4 regions of the Pantoea sp. At-9b genome follow, and region 3 is predicted to be linked to each of the others. Evidence: predicted binding sites of a transcription regulator. Region 3 holds the regulator's gene; each other region holds the start of a gene.
The links. Region 3 encodes CRP, which controls carbon source genes, mostly activating them, when cyclic AMP is high. Its sites were predicted from a motif close to ATGTGANNNNNNTCACAT; they were not measured.

Region 1 (3,165 bases), 2.0 Mb from region 3:
AAATCACCAACAGCGTCAGCGCCACTTCTGAACCCAGCTCGCGGTTCGCTAACCCGGCGATGGCGGCAACATCGGTGATGTAACCTTGCATGCCAAAGCCGTGGGTAAAGATGGTATTCAGGAAGGTCAGCGTACCCACAATGATGTTGATACCTGCCATCATAATTAAGAAACCGAGCAGGGTTTTAAAGGTGCCTTCCACCACCTTACCTGCGGATTTTTTTTGTAGCAGCAGACCCACCAGGGCAATAAAGGCGATCAGAATCGATGCCTGCCCCAGTAAATCTTTTACCAGGAAGTTAATAACACTATTCATGGCTGGCAACCTTCATGTTGTGTTCTTTCATAAACGCCACGATCTTTTGCTCAATTTCCGCTTTATCGGTCAGCTTGTTGAGAATAATCACGCGTTTCATTTGCTCCGGGCTGGCATCGGCATTTAAAACATCGGCAAATGCCTTTTGCGTTAAAATCATGTCGGATTTAAATGCATTGGCTTCAGAAATGGTGGTGTGGTCGATATCTGCGTCAATTTCTAACTTTTTTAATACCGCTTTGGCGCTCATTTCGATGGCGAAACTGGACCCCAGACCACATCCGCACACACATAATATTTTCAGCATGGCTATCTCCTCACAGAATATGCAGTTGTTTAGCGAGTTTGTAATGATGCCCTTCGGTGTCAACCAGGCGTTTTTTCATGCTTATTAAATCAATGGGTATCGGTTTATTGCTGCCATTAATAATGACGGCTTTATTGCGCATTCCCGACTGAATACAACGCGCCACTTCGCTGGCCATAATGGTGCCCTGATAAATTTCTTCACAGGTCGGTTCACCATTACGCAGGCCATAGCCGATGATGGTTTTACGGACACGTACCCCGATCAGCGGTTCCAGTTGTTTAATTAAGGTATCGATCGCCCCCTGAAATCCCGGCGAATACTCACGGGTGTAGGCTTCCGAACACAGGATCACCACGCTGTTCTGCTGCTCCAGCCGTGCGGTGATGCGCTGCGCCAATTCCTGTGTGGCAATCTGGCACTCGGGGATCAAGGCAAAATCTGCGTTGGATTTAATCGCCGATTGCAGGGTTAATTCGCCGCAATACCCCCCCAACAGCTCCACCATAAAGACACGACCTGGCAAGCCACGGCCGGTATTACGTAATTTCGCCACTTCCTTCAGCACTTGCTCACAGGCGGTGGAAAAACCAATGGTATAATCGCTGCCAAATACGTCGTTATCGATGGTCATACCCACGCCGAAACAATTGACGCCAAATTCACTCAGAATATGGAGGAATTGCAACGATCCATCGCCACCCGCCATAATTAACACATCAATGCGCAGCGACTTAAGTTGTTTGGCTATGGCTTCATATTCCGGGCGAATTAATTTTCGCGTTGGTCTTCCTGACTGCATTATCGGGATCGCCGCAATGGCATAATCCACCAAATCACGCTGGGATACTTCCTGGTGTTTATTTTCCAGCAAACCGGGAATGCCACCATTAAATAACACCATATCCGCCTGCGTTAAGCGGGAAATTTGAAAGATAAAGTTATTTATGCCGGTAACATCACCACCGCTGATCACCATGCCAATTCTCATTATCCTGATCCTTACGCTGCGCCTCTGACAGCCATTCTTCCGATGAAGAGGATTCTTATTTGCAATGGAGATCACATTTTTGCCACGATTTTATTGCGACAGATGATTGACATAGCCGGTATACAAGCCATTTTTGTGATGTTAATCACATGACAAAACATTCCATACTTCTGGAATTATTATATTTTTCATGTGGTTATATTTAACTTACGCACCTGGAAGTTCACCACGATTTAACAATTTATCCGTCTGGTTTATTTCCCTCTATTTTGTGATACCCCGCGCATTTTTATCGGCCCATTACGCGTTTCCCGCGCACGATAAAGGGATAATGCTTCAGTGCGTTATTTTAACCTTAGTGCCGATGAATGATTGACAGGGTGCCTTGTCCGCTTGTCCAATAACCCGGCAGACACATGACACAGAAGAGAAAACATGACATCCCCGCAGGAAATGTTGCGTCAACTGAGTGACGTGGTAGGTGAAAAACAGCTGTTAACCCATTCTGATGATAAAGCCTGGTACACCAAAGGATTCCGCGTTGGGCGCGGTGAGGCGTTGGCCGTGGTGCTGCCGCAGAGCTTATTGCAACTGTGGCAAACCCTTCAGGTATGCGTGGCGCACGACGCCATTATTCTGATGCAGGCGTCGAACACCGGTGTCACCGGGGGATCGACCCCGGACGGCAACGATTACGATCGTGAGGTGGTGATTGTCAGTACCCGCCAGTTACAGGGTGTGCAGGTGATCGACGAAGCACGCCAGGTGATTGCCTTCCCCGGCACCACCCTGACCGAACTGGAACAGACGCTGCAACCGCTGGGGCGCGAACCGCATTCGGTGATTGGCTCCTCATGCATCGGTGCCTCGGTGGTGGGTGGCATCTGCAATAACTCCGGCGGTTCACTGATTCGCCGTGGCCCGGCGTTTACCGAAAAATCGTTATTTGCCCGCATCCATGACGATGGCCGTCTGGAGATGGTCAACCATCTTGGCATTGCGCTGGGCGACACGCCGGAAGCGATGCTGGAAAACCTCACCCGTCAGCAGTATCAAACCGGTGACCAGCCAGACTGGCAGGGAAAAATCTGGGCGGATGACTACGCCGATCGCCTGCGCGATGTCAGCGCCGACAGCCCCGCGCGCTTTAATGGTGATCTGCGCTACCTGCATGACAGTTCGGGTAGCGCAGGTAAAGTGGTGGTGTTTGCGGTACGCCTCCCCACGTTTGAAGCCAGTGCCGGTAGCGACACCTTCTATATTGGCACCAACGATGAAACGGTGCTGGTGGAACTGCGGCGCTATCTGCTGACCCGGATGAGTGAGTTGCCGGTACAGGCGGAATATATCCACCGCAACGCTTTCGATCTCACGGTGCGTTACGCTAAACATATGTATCTGGCGATCCGCAAACTCGGGCCACAGGCGATTCCGCGCCTGATGGCAGGCAAAGCCAAATGGGATGTGCGTGTCAGCCACCTGAAGTTTCTGCCGCGCAATTTTGTTGATCGGGTACTGCAATTCTTTAATCAGATCACCCCGCGCTTTGTG
Region 2 (3,165 bases), 330 kb from region 3:
CAAAACCAGGGATCGCTTCCAGCTTATCCAGTGTACCGCCGGTGTGACCCAAGCCACGGCCGGAGATCATCGGCACATAACCTCCGCAGGCAGCAATCATTGGGCCAAGCATCAGCGACGTCACATCGCCCACGCCACCGGTCGAGTGTTTATCTACAATCGGACCGTTGAGGTTCAGCGCCTGCCAGTTCAGCACAGTGCCGGAATCACGCATCGCCATGGTCAGCGCCACGCGTTCGGCCAGCGACATATCGTGGAACCAGATGGTCATCGCCAGCGCGGCGATTTGTCCCTCAGATACGCTGTTATCACGCACGCCATTGATAAAGAAACGGATCTCCGCTTCACTCAATTCACGACCATCGCGTTTTTTGCGAATAATTTCTTGTGGCAGGAACAAGGTTGCCTCCCCTGGAACGCAGAAAATGTATCGATTAATAACCCGCTTTGCTGGCGGTGGTGGCATGGCCCAGCGTATTGAGCAGGCTCGCCAACAGGCTGGAAGCACCAAAGCGGAAGTGGCGCGCATCGGCCCAACCCGCGCCGAGGATATCATCAGCCAGTTGCAGGTAATGGGCGGCGTCTGCTGCACTGCGCACACCACCCGCCGGTTTAAAGCCCACCTGCTGCTGCACGCCTTTATCACGGATGACACTCAGCATGATGGCGGCGGTTTCCGGCGTGGCATTGACCGGCACCTTACCGGTGGAGGTTTTGATAAAGTCGGCACCGGCATCAATGGCGATTTCGGACGCGGCGCGGATCAACGCCGCATCTTTCAGTTCACCGCTTTCAATGATCACCTTCAGCAGCACATTCGCTGCCGCACAGGCATCTTTACAGGCTTTCACCAGATCAAAACCGATCTGACGATTGCCCGCCAGCAGCGCGCGATACGGGAACACCACGTCTACTTCATCCGCACCGTAAGCGATCGCCGCGCGGGTTTCCGCCAGCGCGATGTCGAGATCATCGTTGCCATGCGGGAAGTTGGTCACGGTGGCGATACGAATGTCCGGGGTGCCCTGCTCGCGCAGCGCTTTGCGTGCTACCGGGATAAAGCGCGGGTAGATACAGATGGCCGCCGTGTTACCGGCGGGTGACTTGGCCTGGCGGCACAGCGCAATGACTTTCTCATCGGTATCGTCATCGTTCAGCGTGGTCAAATCCATCAGTTGCAGTGCGCGCTGCGCGGCTGCGGTGAAATCAGTCATGGTGCTCTCCAAAAAAGTCAGCCTGACGGAATCGGCCCGCCAGAGAGTGTGAGAATTCTAACAACGTAAGTGACGAAATATTCGATCATCCATCACATGAAAAAAGAAAACTGCGCAGATAATACATTTAATTAGTGATAAAAATCACAAAAAGCCCGGCATGCCGCCCGCATACGCAGGTGCACGGGATGTGATTATTATCACATGAATTGCAGGAATTGTGTCGCTACCGCCCTGTAAATGTAGTCAATTCAGAGCAGCGCGCAGGGAGCAACCCGGCTCAGTGCGGGAGATGGAAGACGCGCAGGCTGTTTTGCCATAGCGCATCAGCGATGACATCCGGGGATTCGTGGCGCAGCTGGCACAACACCTCAAAGACCAGACGCGCCCGCTCCGGACGGTTGGGCTCGCCCTGATAACCGTTCAGCGGCATATCAGGCGCATCTGTCTCCAGTAACAAGGAATCCAGCGGCAGCGCTGCGATGGTGTTGCGGGTTTTACTGGCGCGTTCATAGGTAATGGTGCCGCCGACGCCAATCGCATAGCCAAGTTGGATAAAGCGCTGTGCCTGTTGCAGGCTGCCGGCAAAGCCGTGCACCACGCCCCGGCGCGGCAGATCGTGACGGCGCAAATGCAACGCCAGCTGATCGTGGGTACGGCGTGAATGCAGGATCACCGGCAGATCGTAGCGTTTTGCCAGTTTCAGCTGCCCATCCAGCAGCCGGGTTTGTTTGTCGAACTGGGGATCGTCCATATACAGATCGAGGCCGATCTCCCCCAGCGCCACACGTTTGGCATCCGGGGTGTCCAGGCATTCCGCCAGTTGATCGAGGTGCGTATCCTGATGCACCGCGATCTGAATCGGATGTAGTCCCAGCGCGGCATATAGCGCAGCATGTTGCTGTGCCAACTGGCTGACCCGCGCAAAGCGGCTGGCATCCACGCTCGGCACAATAATCCGTTCTACCCCTGCCTGCGCTGCCTGCGCAATGCTCGCTTCTGCCGCGTCGACAAAGGGCGGGAAGTCAAAATGACAGTGGGTATCGATAAATCTCATGCCAGCGAGCCTGCATCATAATCAGCATCATTACCGGCCACGTCTGGGGTGTTAACCTCGCGGTTATCCGGCGCATTCGCCACCGCAGCGGGTGGCGTGACGACAGTATGCCGTACAAACGGCTCGGCATCACTCAGCCACTGGCCGAGCGTGGCGAGAAAATAGCGTCCGCAGCGCCGCCCCAGATGATAATCCTGATTCAGCGCGGCGATTCGACTCCCCAGCGCGTTACTGGCCAGCGGTTTAGGTGGAAAGATCTCAATGATGCGCAGATCATCCGGCGGCTGTTCGATAAATTGCTGAATATCGCGATAGCTCTCTTCGTGCTGATGCAGGATGTTGATCATCGGCTGTAAGGCGCTGTCGCTGAGCCAGCGTTCCATCCGCTTGATCCACTTTGGCGTGTAGGACATCTGCGACGGGACAGTGCGGATCACCACAATGGTATCCGCACCACGGCGGGCCGCTTCACGCACCGGGATGGCATCGCTGATGCCACCGTCAAGATAGCTGATGCCATCCATCTGCACACCGCTGCGATAGAAACCGGGAATGGCGCTGGAGGCCCTGATGATATCAAGCCAGGTATTGCGGGTCGGGCTGAAGTAATGCGCGCTGTAATCATCACTGCGGCAGGCACACATATAAAACTCACTGCCTTTGGCAAACAGCCCCTCTGCGGTGCTCATCGCCAGCGGCAGTTCCTGACGGGTGATATCCACCAGCCAGTCCAGATCGATCAGGTTGCCGCCGCGTACAAACCGCACCGGATCAAAGAACAGTTTGCTGGTGGTGTAACGGGTGATCACCCGCCGCGCATAACCCGGTTGAGCGCAGACAAATGCCGAGAGGTTTTGCGCCCCTGCGGAAGTGCCGAGCATCAGGTCAAAAGGA
Region 3 (3,165 bases):
CGCTATACGCGCCCGGAAATGGACATGGCGATCCGCAAAGCGCGCGATCTGGGCCGTCATATCAGCTATTTCGGGCCAGAAGCGAACGATTTTGGTCTGCTGGAGCAGACGTTTGAGCAGTACGGTAAAACCGGCCTCGGCCAGTCGCGCAAATATCTGCATACCTATGACGAAGCCGTGCCGTGGAACCAGGTGCCCGGTACTTTCACGCCGTGGCAGCCGCTGCCGGAAAACACCGATGTGTTGTTCTATGAAGGTTTGCATGGCGGCGTGGTGACGCAGCAGCACAACGTGGCTGAGCATGTCGATTTACTGGTGGGTGTGGTACCGATCGTTAACCTTGAGTGGATTCAAAAGCTGGTGCGCGATACCAGTGAACGCGGCCATTCACGCGAAGCGGTGATGGATTCGGTGGTACGTTCGATGGAGGATTACATCAACTTCATCACCCCACAGTTCTCGCGTACCCACATCAACTTCCAGCGCGTGCCGACCGTCGACACGTCGAACCCGTTTGCCGCGCGTGAAATTCCGTCCCTGGATGAAAGCTTTGTGGTGATCCATTTCCGTGGACTGGAAGGCATTGCCTTCCCTTACCTGCTGGCGATGATTCAGGATTCCTTTATCTCGCATATGAACACCCTGGTGGTGCCCGGCGGCAAAATGGGGCTGGCGATGGAGCTGATTATGACGCCGCTGGTGCAACGCCTGATTGAAGGCAAACGCATCAAGTAAGCCAAATTTTTCGTAGCGGCGCGATTTATCACGCGATCCCGGAATCGCTGCGGGAAAAATCGGCGCGATAAATCGCCTGACCGTGCATGCTGCACGAAAAAATCCGCGCGATAAATCGCGCCGCTACGTTCGTGCTAAAGTTCAACCACCTCATAGCTGTGGGTAATTTCTACCCCTTTGCCCAGCATAATCGCCACCGAGCAATACTTCTCCGCCGACAGATCAACCGCCCGCGCCACCGCTTTGTCGCCCAGCGCTTTGCCGCTGACAATAAAATGCAGGTTGATATGTGTGAAAATGCGTGGTGCTTCTTCACGACGTTCCGAGGTCAGTTTTACCTCACAATCCGCCACGTCATTGCGCCCTTTTTGCAGGATCGACACCACATCAATCGCGCTGCAACCGCCCGCAGCCATCAGCACCATCTCCATCGGACTCGGTGCTTTGTCGCCCGAATTGCCATCCATTAATATCTGATGACCTGATGAGGATTCTCCGAGAAAGGTAAGCCCTTCCACCCATTTGACCCGTGCCTGCATTATTCTTTCTCCTGAATCGGCTGATTTGCCGCCAGAGTACGCTTTCACCTGAGAAACAGCAATCCAGACTAATCGCCCTTTTGCTGAAGCGAGACAACAGAAGACAGCTAGCAAAAGCTGTGCTACAAACAGTGCTGAAAATATTTTCGTCGCAATAGACGAAGGCGGGAAGAATCAGAAGCCTGGCTTAAGAGTCCACCCGAATAATTTTCCTTTACAGGAAGCGCTCTACGATTTCACCGCCTGACAGGGAAAACTGCCCCCTGTGTTTTGGGCACGATTACAACAGAGGATAATAGCGAATGGTTCTCGGCAAACCGCAAACAGACCCTACACTCGAATGGTTCCTGTCCCATTGCCATATTCACAAATATCCATCCAAAAGCACCCTGATTCATCAGGGTGAGAAAGCGGAAACGCTCTACTACATCGTGAAAGGTGCCGTTGCGGTGCTGATTAAAGATGAAGAAGGCAAAGAGATGATCCTCTCCTACCTCAATCAGGGGGATTTCATCGGCGAGCTTGGCCTGTTTGAAGAAGGTCAGGAACGCAGTGCCTGGGTTAGAGCGAAAACTGCCTGCGAAGTGGCTGAAATTTCCTACAAAAAATTCCGTCAGCTGATTCAGGTAAACCCGGATATTTTAATGCGTCTTTCGGCGCAGATGGCGCGTCGCCTGCAGGTGACATCAGAAAAAGTAGGCAACCTTGCCTTCCTTGATGTGACCGGCCGCATTGCGCAGACGCTGCTCAATCTGGCCAAGCAGCCTGATGCCATGACCCACCCGGACGGGATGCAGATCAAAATCACCCGTCAGGAAATTGGTCAGATCGTCGGCTGCTCACGCGAGACAGTTGGCCGTATTCTGAAAATGCTGGAAGATCAAAACCTGATCTCCGCACATGGTAAAACCATCGTCGTTTACGGCACCCGCTAATTTCTTCTCACCCACGGCGTGATGGCAGCATCGCGCCGTTTTTGTCTGCGATGAGCTGATGTGGCGTCGAATCATCTATCATCCCGAGGTTAACTACGCCCTGCGGCAAACGCTGGTGCTGTGCCTGCCCGTGGCTCTCGGCTGGCTGTTTGGCGATCTGCAAAAAGGCTTGCTGTTTTCCTTAGTGCCGGCCTGCTGCAACATCGCCGGTCTTGATACGCCGCATAAACGTTTCTTCAAACGCCTGGTTATTGGCGGTTCCCTGTTTGCGACCGGCAGCTTCCTGATTCAATGGCTGACGGATTATCACGTCCCCTTGCCGCTGATTCTGCTGGTGCTGCCGTTATTAGTCGGTGTGACCGGCGAGATCAGCCCGTTGCATGGCCGCTTGCTGCCCGCCACGCTGATCGCCTCCATCTTTACCCTGAGCCTGGTAGGCCGCATGCCTATCTGGGTACCACCGCTGCTCTACATTGGCGGCACCTTGTGGTACGGGCTGTTTAACTGGTTCTGGTTCTGGCTGTGGAAAGAGCAGCCGATGCGCGAGTCGCTGAGCCTGTTGTACCGTGAGCTGGCGGATTATTGCGATGCCAAATATACCCTGCTGACCCAGTTGACCGACCCGGAGAAAGCGCTGCCTCCGTTGCTGGCACGCCAACAGAAAGCGGTGGATCTGATCACCACCTGCTATCAGCAAATGCACATGCTGTCGGCCAGCCGGGATAACAGCCATAAACGCCTGACGCGCGCTTTTCAGGTGGCGCTGGATTTGCAGGAACACATCTCCGTTAGCCTGCATCAGCCGGAAGAAGTGCAAAAGCTGGTGGAGCAAAGCCATGCCGAGGCGGTGATTCGCTGGAATGCCAAAACCATCTCCGCCCGCCTGCGTCTGCTGGCCGATGCCATTCTGTATCACCAGTTGCCGGACCGTTTTCAAATGGATAAGCAACTGGGTG
Region 4 (3,165 bases), 180 kb from region 3:
CGATGCCGGTGGCGACGATCACTTCATCGGCGTCCTCCAGTTGGTCGGCGCTCACACGGCATTGGGTGTGAACCGCCACGCCTGCGGCCTGAAGTTGGTGGCGAAAATAGCGCAGCGTTTCGCTGAACTCCTCTTTACCGGGGATCTGACGGGCGATGTTGAACTGCCCGCCAATTTGCGCGTCGGCTTCGTACAGCGTCACCTGATGGCCGCGCTGTGCCGCTTGCAACGCAAACGCCATCCCCGCCGGTCCGGCACCCACCACCGCCAGCCGTTTGGGTTGGCTGGCGGCGGTTACCGGCATCAGCGTTTCATGACAGGCACGGGGATTGACCAGGCAGGAGGTGACTTTGCCGACAAAAATTTGGTCGAGACAGGCCTGATTGCAGGCGATGCAGGTATTGATCGCGGCAGCATTTCCCGCCTGAGCCTTGCTGACAAAGGCGGCATCAGCGAGAAATGGGCGCGCCATCGACACCATATCCGCAATGCCGTCATGCAACAGTGCTGCCGCCACCGCCGGATGGTTGATGCGGTTGGTGGCGATGACCGGCACGGAAACGCGTTCGCGCAGGTGTTTGGTCACCCAGGCAAACCCGGCCCGTGGCACACAGGTGGCGATGGTGGGAATACGCGCCTCATGCCAGCCGATGCCGCTGTTAAACAGCGTGACGCCGCATTGCTCCAGCTGCTCCGCCAGATCCAGCGTTTCCTGCAACGTGCTGCCGTTGTGCACCAAATCCAGCATCGAGATGCGGAAGATAATAATGAAATCGTTACCGACCGCGGCTCGCACGGCACGTGTCACCGCCAGCGCGAAACGTTGACGGCGTGCCACATCGCCACCCCAGGCATCATCGCGCTGGTTGGTGTGCGCCACCAGAAACTGGTTTATCAGATAACCTTCTGACCCCATGATTTCGACGCCATCATAACCGGCCTGCTGTGCCAGCCGCGCGCATTGGGCGAAGTCGGCGATGGTTTGCTGAATATCTGCGTCACTCAGAGCCTGAGGCATAAACGGATTGATCGGTGCCTGCAACGGGGAAGGTGCCACCAGATTGCGCTGATAGCTGTAGCGCCCGGCATGCAGGATTTGCAGGGCGATTTTGCCACCCTCGGCATGCACCGCATCGGTGATGGTGCGATGCCACCCACACTGGCTTTCCTGATGAAGAATGGCTCCGCCCTGGGCCACCACCCCTTGCGGGTTGGGCGCGATGCCGCCGGTAACAATCAGTGCCACGCCTTCACGCGCGCGTTCTGCATAGAAGGCGGCGAGCCGGGGTGCGCCATCAGCATGCTCTTCCAGGCCGGTGTGCATCGAACCCATCAAAAAGCGGTTTTTAAGTTGGGTAAAACCTAAATCCAGCGGGGTGAACAGCGCAGGGTACTGACTCATAATCACTCACAAATTAAGTGGTCGGATGAGTTGACTGTAGCGGGTATTTAGCGCGAAGGAAGAGGGATGCATTCATCCTGTGAGTGGCGTCAAAAAAGCGTGCGCGGTCGTCGCGGTTACTGATGAGCTTGTCCGTATCACGTTATGCGTAACAGCTTTTCCGTAACATGTTTTTGAGTGATCTCCATCACAGTTTTAACCCCGGTAACCCGGTTTTATGACCCCCATTGCAACACCACTGAATGGGGAAGTTATGAAAATCGAAACGCAATCCTGCGTGATCACCGGAAAACAACAAGTCAGCGTGGCGCAGCAGCAGGTGGAGTGGAACGGCAAAGGTACGCTGGTGCGCATCACGCGCGGCGGTATTTGCGGCTCCGACCTGCACTACTATCAGGAAGGCAAAGTCGGCAGCTATGAAGTCAAGATGCCGATGATCCTCGGTCACGAAGTGATTGGTTTTGTGGTGGAAAGTGATGATCCGCGCCTGAAGCCGGAACAGAAGGTGGCAGTTAACCCGTCGAAGCCCTGTGGGGAGTGTAAATACTGCCGCCGTGAGCAGGAGAACCAGTGCGTGTCGATGCGCTTCTTCGGCAGCGCCATGTACGTACCGCATGTTGATGGCGGATTTACCCAGTACAAAGTGGTAGACAGCGCGCAGTGCATTCCCTTCCCACAGGACGCGGACGAGAGCGTGATGGTGTTTGCCGAGCCGCTGGCCGTGTGCATTCACGCCACCCATCAGGCGGGTGACCTGACGGGTAAGCAGGTATTTATCTCCGGCGTTGGCCCGATTGGTTGCCTGATTGCCGCAGCGGCCAAAGCGCGTGGCGCGGCATCGATTGTGTGCAGCGACATCAGCGAACGTTCGCTGGCAATGGCACAGCAGATGGGAGCCACAGAGGTGATCCATGCTGCCAACGGTGACTTCACCCCATTCCTGGCTGACAAAGGCTACTTTGACGTGTCATTCGAAGCCTCCGGTCATCCTTCTTCACTGCAACGTTGCCTCGATGTGACCTGCGCTAAAGGCACATTGGTGCAAGTGGGTATGGGCGGCGCGATCCCGTCGTTCCCCATTATGCAGTTGATTGCTAAGGAGATTAACCTGGTCGGTTCCTTCCGCTTTACCCACGAATTCAATACCGCCGTCGAGTGGCTGGCGCAGGGCGTGGTCAAGCCACTGCCGTTGTTCAGCGGTGCATATGGCTGGCAGGACATTGATGCGGCGTTGCAGTTTGCGGGTGACAAAACCCGTGCGGCAAAAGTCCAGTTAACATTTTAAGGAGAGACTATGAGTCAGCTATTTTCCCTCGAAGGCAAACGCGTACTGATCACCGGTTCGGCGCGAGGTATCGGTTTCCTGTTGGCACGTGGTCTGGCGGAAGCGGGTGCTGAAGTGATCGTCAACGCCACCACCCCGGCCGGGGCCGAGCAGGCGGCAGCGAAACTGCGTGATCTGGGGCTGCGTGCGCAGTCGAAAGCGTTTGACGTGACGCAATCAGCGCAGGTCCAGCAGGCGGTGGACGAGATCGAAGCCGAGTGGGGGGCTATCGATGTGCTGGTGAACAACGCCGGTATCCAGCGTCGCCGTCCGTTCCTCGAATTCCCGGAGCAGGACTGGAATGACGTGATTGCGGTCAACCAGACGGCGGTGTTCCTTGTGTCACAAACCGTGGCGAAGAAAATGGTGGATCGTCAGCAGGGGAAAATCATCAACATCGGTTCGATGCAGAGCGAATTGGGCCGCGACACCATCACGC

Region 1: the regulator CRP is predicted to act here: its motif matches at 1,748-1,765, upstream of PAT9B_RS09115 (6-phosphofructokinase).
Region 2: the regulator CRP is predicted to act here: its motif matches at 1,403-1,420, upstream of deoC (deoxyribose-phosphate aldolase).
Region 4: the regulator CRP is predicted to act here: its motif matches at 1,578-1,595, upstream of idnD (L-idonate 5-dehydrogenase).

What each region holds. Positions count from the first base shown of each region.
Region 1 covers NC_014837.1:1,990,869-1,994,033, reverse strand. Annotated here, with positions in the region: gene PAT9B_RS09125 (PTS sugar transporter subunit IIC) at 1-316, opposite strand, end outside; gene PAT9B_RS09120 (PTS sugar transporter subunit IIB) at 309-623, opposite strand; gene PAT9B_RS09115 (6-phosphofructokinase) at 634-1,614, opposite strand; gene dld (D-lactate dehydrogenase) at 2,050-3,165, shown strand, end outside.
Region 2 covers NC_014837.1:3,663,084-3,666,248, forward strand. Annotated here, with positions in the region: gene deoA (thymidine phosphorylase) at 1-400, opposite strand, end outside; gene deoC (deoxyribose-phosphate aldolase) at 435-1,214, opposite strand; gene PAT9B_RS16785 (metal-dependent hydrolase) at 1,495-2,271, opposite strand; gene PAT9B_RS16790 (patatin family protein) at 2,268-3,165, opposite strand, start outside.
Region 3 covers NC_014837.1:3,997,863-4,001,027, forward strand. Annotated here, with positions in the region: gene PAT9B_RS18505 (phosphoribulokinase) at 1-735, shown strand, start outside; gene PAT9B_RS18510 (OsmC family protein) at 870-1,274, opposite strand; gene crp (cAMP-activated global transcriptional regulator CRP) at 1,577-2,209, shown strand; gene PAT9B_RS18520 (YccS/YhfK family putative transporter) at 2,268-3,165, shown strand, end outside.
Region 4 covers NC_014837.1:3,816,132-3,819,296, reverse strand. Annotated here, with positions in the region: gene PAT9B_RS17520 (NADPH-dependent 2,4-dienoyl-CoA reductase) at 1-1,402, opposite strand, end outside; gene idnD (L-idonate 5-dehydrogenase) at 1,656-2,687, shown strand; gene idnO (gluconate 5-dehydrogenase) at 2,697-3,165, shown strand, end outside.